Linked DNA regions of Novosphingobium sp. G106. The protein of the gene in region 2 interacts with the protein of the main gene of each other region in a pairwise test. Links are inferred from orthologs where the notes say so. Each region holds a gene or a part of one and is shown on either strand. Other genes may lie near its edges. The genes, in order: secD and pheT.

Region 1 (3,178 bases), 2.4 Mb from region 2 along the record:
TGGTACGCGCCAGCGTCTCGTTGACCGAGAGATCGAGCAGCTCGGGCATTGGCATGCGCCGGTATTTCTTCAGATTCTCGCGGATACGATCATAGACCACGATCGTGTCGTTGAGCGAATAACCGATCAAGGTCAGCAGCGCCGCGACGATGTTGAGATCGAATTCGAGTTGGGTCAGCGCGAAAAAGCCGAGAGTCAGCGTCACGTCGTGGATCAGCGAGAGCAGCGCGCCGATACCGAACTGCCATTCGAAGCGGATCCAGATGTAGATCGAGATCGCCCCCATCGCGAGCCCCAGAGCCAGCATGCCGCTGCTGAACAGTTCGCCCGACACCTTGCCGGAGACCGTGTCGTTGCCGTCGAGCCGCGCGTCGGGATGCTTGGCCCTGACTGTCGCGACGATCTTAGCCGACATCTGCTCAGCGATTGACGGGTCCTTCTCCGAGCCTTCGGGCAGGCGCATGCGGACCGAGACCTGGTTCGGCTTGCCGAATTCCTGGATCGTCGGCTCGCCATAGCCGAGCGCGCTGATCTCGTCGCGCAACGGCGCGATGGGCGCGGTGGCGCTGTGCTCGAAAGTGAAGCGGATCATCTGGCCGCCGACGAAGTCGACGCCCAGGTTCAGCCCCTTGGTGAAGACCAGCGCCAGCGACGCCGCCATCAGCAGCAGGCTCACCGTGTAGAACGGCACGCGCCACTTGAGGAAGTGGATGTTGGTGTTGTCGGGGACGAGCTTGAGCAGTTTCATCGGCCTTGCCTCACAACACGATGTCACTGGGCCGCGCCTTGCGCAGCCACATCGCGACCCACATGCGGGTCATGTTTACGGCGGTGAACACCGACGTGGCGATGCCGATCATCAGCACCACCGCGAAGCCGCGGATCGGGCCGGTGCCGAACGCGAACATCAGCACCGCAGCGATCACGTTGGTGATGTTGGCATCGAAGATCGCCCGGCTCGCTTCCTTGTAGCCCATCTCCACCGCCTGGACGACACGACGTCCGCGGTGCCGTTCCTCACGGATACGCTCGTTGATCAGCACGTTGGCGTCGACCGCTGCGCCGATGGTCAGAACGAAGCCGGCGATGCCCGGCAAGGTCAGCGTCGTATTGGCAATGGCCATGATACCCAGGATCATCAGCAGGTTCACGATCAGCGCCGCACACGCATAGGCGCCGAAACGGCCGTATGTGATCAGGATGAACGTCATCAGCGCCGTGGTGCCGATGAGCATCGCGAGCGCGCCCTTCTTGATCGAATCGGCGCCGAGATCGGGTCCGACCGTACGCTGCTCGACCACCTTGAGGTCCACCGGCAGCGCGCCCGAGCGCAGCGCGATGGCCAGCTGGTTGGCCGAATCGACCGTGAAGCTGCCCGAGATCTGAGCGCTGCCGCCCAGGATCGGCTCGTTGATATTCGGGGCCGACAGCACTTTGCCGTCGAGGATGATGGCGAAAGGCTTGTTGACGTTCTCGGTCGTCAGCTTGGCGAACTTGGCACCGCCCTGCTGGTCGAAAGTGATCGAGACGACCGCCTCGTTGGTGCGCTGGTCGTTGGTCTGGACCGCATTGGTCAGCTGATCGCCCTTGATGCCGCCAAGCCGCTTGACCGCGATTGCGCCCTGGCCGCGGCAGGCCTTGGCATCGACGCAAGGCACGATCTCGCTGCCGGGAGGGACGATACCCTGGGCAACGTCGCTGGGTGGCGCGGTCTCGTCGACCAGCTTGAATTCCAGCTTGGCGGTCTGGCCCAGCAGCTTGATCAGCTGCTCGGGATCCTTGAGGCCCGGCACCTGCACGTCGATACGGTTGGAACCGAGCCGGCGGATGTCGGGCTCGCGCGTGCCGAGCGCGTCGATGCGCTTGCGCACGACTTCGATCGCTGTTTCCATCGCGTGGTCGACCGCCTGGTTGATGCCGGCATCGGTCGGCGTCAGGATGAAGCGGTTGCCGTCCACCACCTTGATGTCCCAGTCGCGCTGGCCGGTCAGGCCCGCGCCGGTGGTCAGCGGCAGGATCTGCTCGCGCGCGGCATCGACCTGCGCGGGATTGTCCAGCACGAAGGAAAGATTGCCGTCACGACTGGAGATGTCGCCGATGCGGATGCGCGGCTCGTTGTTGCCGAGACGCCCGCGAACGCTCTCCTCCATGGATTCGAGCCGCTGGCGGCGCACCTGGCTGGCGTCGGCCTCGAGCAGCAGGCGGCTGCCGCCGGCAAGGTCGAGACCGAGGTTGACCATCGGATGCGGCACGCCCGAAGGAAGCTGCACACCGGCAAGCGAAGAGAGGGAAGGCACTGCCGCCAGCACGGCGATCAGCGTCACCAGCCAATAGGTGACCCGCTTCCAACGGGGAAAATCGAGCATATTCTAAGCGCTCTCCCGAACGATCCGTGTTTCGATCAATCGTTGGCCGGCGCCGAGCCGGTCGGCGGGACGATATCGGAAATGGTCGATTTCAGCGCCTTGACCTTGACGTTCGGCGCCAGCTCGATCTCCGCATACTGGTCGTCGACCTTGATCACCTTGCCGAGGAACCCGCCGCCGGTCAGCACCTGGTCGCCGCGCTTGATCGAATTGATCTTCTCGCGCTGATCCTTCTGCTGGCGCATCTGCGGGCGCAGGATGAAGAACCAGAAGATCACCGCCATGCCGACGAAGGGCATGAACGTCACCCAGGCCGGCGGCTCGCCAGCGGCAGGAGCGGCAGCTTGAAGGATATCGAGGATGGAACTGGTCATTGCGGGAAAATCTGCTTTCTTTGCGGCCGATGCGAATGCGACCGTCGGAACACCAACAAGCCGTCAATCCGCACCTCTGGGCCGGAATGGCGGGCGGTTAGCAGCAAAGCGCGAGTGTGGCAACGCGGCGACACGGACGAGGCACGGGACAACACGCGCCAAAACCCGTCTCGTCAAAAGACCTTCGCAGCCCGCTTGCCATCGCCGCAGCCCGTGCCTATAGGGCGCCCCTCGGTCGGGACGTAGCGCAGCCTGGTAGCGCATCACACTGGGGGTGTGGGGGTCGGAGGTTCGAATCCTCTCGTCCCGACCAATATATTCAGATCGCCCCGCCATCCCTGGCAGGGCCAAGTCCTCTCCATCGATGCAAACCCTCAGGGCCGGGAAATCCGGGCCGCGGACACCTTTGCCACGCAGGTTCCCCGCGCCGCACCCAGC
Region 2 (3,357 bases):
TTCTTCTGCGCCGCGATTTTCCACCGTCGCGGTTATGTGGAGAGTCGGGCCGTCGAGTTCGAAAACCACGTCGAGCGCGAAAGCGAAAGGATATACTGCGCGAGTTTCCGCACTGTCGGTCAGCCGGAAGCGCGCTGAATCGGCGTCATGCTCGATCAACGTGAACAGGCTGGTGCGTGCGAAACCATGCTTGGGCAACGCGTAAGTCTCGCCGCCGAGCCGATATTCCCCCCCCATTCAGCGCGCCGACGATCGGGAACAGCAGCGGCGCATGGCCGGTCCAGAACGCCGGATCGGCGTCGGTCATATACTCGCGGCCCTCGCCGTCGGTCAGCGACCAGAGTTCGGCGCCGAACGGGTTGATCCGGGCGGTGAGGTCGCCCGAGGCGATCGAGATGAGATCAGGCATGGCCCGCGCATCATGCCGCAAGCCGCGCCCGATTCAATCCTCGATCAGCCTCTGAGCGTTGCCCCGAGCTTTGCCGCCGCCGCGGTGACTTTCTCGGCGATCGCCTTGAGATCGGCTTCGGCGTAGGTCTTCTCGCCCGGCTGGAGCGTGACCTCGATCGCCAGCGACTTCTGACCCTCGGGCACGCCCTGGCCGCGGAAGTCGTCGAACAGACGGGCGGCGACGATGTTCGCCTTGTCGGCGCCTTTGATCGTGCGGACGAGATCGCCAGCGGGAAGATCGGCGGGAACAAGGAAAGCGAAATCGCGCGTCACCGCCTGCAGCGCCGGCGGCGCGTAATGCGCGCGGGCGAAAGTCGCCGCGCCGCGCTTGCCGGGGATCGCGTCGAGGAACAGCTCGGCCACCGCGACCGACGCGTCGATGTCGAATTGCTTGGCCACGGCAGGGTGCAGCATGCCGAAGCGTGCGAGCACGGTCTTGGGTCCGAGCCGCAGCGTGCCCGACTGGCCCGGATGGAACTGTGGTCCAGCCTCGCCCATGACCTGCAGGTTGTCGACCGGAGCACCGGCTTCGGCGAGCAGTGCCAGAGCCTCGGCCTTGGCGTCGAAGGCGTCGAAGCTCGCTGGTCTGCCCGTGGCCCAGCCGCGCGGGGTCTTCTCGCCGGCAAGGATCACAGCGAGCGACAGGCGCTCGTCGCTGGCTCCGCCTTCACCGCGCAGATAACGGCGGCCGATCTCGAACAGGCGCAGACCCGTGGCCCCGCGGTCGAGGTTGCGGCGCACCGCGGCAAGCAGGCCAGGCAGCAGCGAGGGACGCATGGCCTTCATGTCCTCGCTGATCGGATTGGCCAGCGTCCAGACGCCGCCCCCAGAATCGTTGGCGCCGTCGGCGAAGGCATCGGCGTCCGCCTCGGGCAGGAACGACCACGTCACGGCCTCGTGGCTCCCGCGCGCTGCCGCGGCACGGCGCAGGCGGCGTTCGAGCTTCTGCGCGGGCGTTGTGGTCGGCCGGGCGACGCCGTCCGCGCGGGGCAGGGCGACGCTTTCGACCTTGTCGAGGCCGTGGATGCGGATGACTTCCTCGACGATGTCGGGCGCGCCGTCGACGTCGGGGCGCCAGCCCGGAGCGGTGACGCTCCATTGCTCGCCGGTCTGGCTCTCCACCGCGACCACGCCGAAGCCCAGGCTTTCCAGGATCGTTCGCTGCTGCGCCGGCGGAACCGCGACGCCGCCGAGCTTCTCGGCCAGCGCGGGCTCGTAGTGCACGACCTTGGCGCCCGAGGGCGGCGTTCCCGCGCGGATGACTTCTGAAGCCTGGCCTCCGCAGATATCGAGGATCAGCCCGGTCAGCAGGTCGAGCCCGGCGTCGAGGAACTGCGGGTCGATGCCGCGCTCGAAACGGCTGCGCGCTTCCGAGGTGAGGTTCAGCGTCCGGCCGGTGGCGGCGATCCGGGTCGGATCGAAATAGGCGATCTCGAGCAGCACGTCGCGCGTATCCTCGGAGCAGCCCGAATGCTCGCCGCCCATGATGCCGGCGATGTCGTGGACGCCTGCGTCGTCAGCGATCACGGTCATCGAATGGTCGAGCAAGTAGTGCTTGCCGTTGAGCGCGGTCACGCCCTCGCCGTCCTTGGCGCGGCGCGCGACGACGGCGCCGGTCAGCTTGGCGCGATCATAGGCGTGCGCCGGGCGCCCGTAGGTCAGCATCAGGTAGTTGGTGATGTCGACCAGCGCCGAGATCGGCCGCTGGCCGGCGCTCTTGAGCCGCGCCTGCATCCAGTCGGGCGAAGCGCCATTGGTCACGCCAACGATCGTGCGGCCGTAGAACGCGGGGCATCCTTCGGCATCGTCGGTGCGGATTTCGACCGGCGAAGCGAAAGTGCCGGCGACGGGGGCCACCGGGACCGGCTTCAGCGTGCCCAGCCCCGCCGCTGCGAGATCGCGGGCGATGCCGTAGACGCCCATGCAGTCGGGCCGGTTGGGCGTGATGGCGATGTCGAACACCGGATCGGCGCCGTGGTAGTCGGCAAAGCTCGTGCCGATCGGCGCGTCCGCGGGCAGTTCGATGATGCCGTCGTGGTCCTCGCCGAGTTCGAGCTCGCGCGTCGAGCACATCATGCCGTTCGATTCGACGCCGCGCACCGCCGCGACTTTCAGCACCATGCCATTGGCCGGCACCACCGCGCCCGGCAGGCCGAGCACCCCGACGAGGCCTGACCGCGCATTGGGCGCGCCGCAGACGACCTGGAGCGGCTGGCCGTCGCCGCGGTCCACGGTGAGTACCTGCAGCTTGTCAGCATCGGGGTGGCGCTCGGCGTTCAGCACTTTCGCCACAGTGAAGCCGGCGAGCTTCTCGGCCGGGTTCTCGATGCCTTCTACTTCGAGGCCGATCGCGTTGAGCTTGTCGGCGATCTGATCGACCGTCGCGGACGTGTCGAGGTGGTCCTTGAGCCAGGAGAGCGAGAATTTCATGTGGTCGCTCCTCTTAAGCTGCCGTGCCCACGCCGCCCGACAATGTCGGGACGTCGAGCGGAGCGAAGCCGTAATGCGCGAGCCAGCGGACATCGCCGTCGAAGAAGGCGCGCAGGTCGTCCATGCCGTATTTGAGCATCGCCAGGCGATCGACGCCAACGCCGAAGGCGAAGCCCTGCCAGACGTCCGGATCGAGACCGCCCGCGGCTATCACCTTGCGGTTGACCATGCCGCTACCGAGCAGTTCCATCCAGCCTTCCTGCCCGCCGAGCACGCGCTTGCCGTTGACGAGGGTGAAGCCGACGTCGACTTCGACCGAAGGTTCGGTGAAGGGGAAATAGCTCGGGCGCAGGCGCAGGACGATGTCCTCGCGCTCGAAATAGGCCTTGAGGAAGGTCTCCAGCGTCCACTTGAGGTGGCCGAGGTGGATGCCCTTGTCGATCACCAGGCCTTCGATCTGGTGGAACATCGGCGTGT

What was found.
Region 1: the proteins of pheT (region 2) and secD interact in binary tests that used the Escherichia coli proteins (3 or more experiments, as listed by UniProt). The link is inferred for Novosphingobium sp. G106 from one-to-one orthologs.

The regions. Positions count from the first base shown.
Region 1 is NZ_JAHOOZ010000001.1:1,744,838-1,748,015, forward strand. The notes cover bases 63-2,923. They hold secD (protein translocase subunit SecD), read right to left. Parts: upstream 2,367-2,923; coding sequence 759-2,366; downstream 63-758. Other genes in these bases: secF (protein translocase subunit SecF), read right to left, coding at 63-748; yajC (preprotein translocase subunit YajC), read right to left, coding at 2,402-2,740. In the rest of the region: more of secF, read right to left, coding at 1-62; KRR38_RS08325 (hypothetical protein), read right to left, coding at 3,115-3,178. UniProt on the Escherichia coli protein: Part of the Sec protein translocase complex. Interacts with the SecYEG preprotein conducting channel. SecDF uses the proton motive force (PMF) to complete protein translocation after the ATP-dependent function of SecA.
Region 2 is NZ_JAHOOZ010000001.1:4,134,389-4,137,745, reverse strand. What follows is about bases 168-3,207. They hold pheT (phenylalanine--tRNA ligase subunit beta), read right to left. Parts: upstream 2,881-3,207; coding sequence 454-2,880; downstream 168-453. Other genes in these bases: pheS (phenylalanine--tRNA ligase subunit alpha), read right to left, coding at 2,894-3,207. In the rest of the region: more of pheS, read right to left, coding at 3,208-3,357.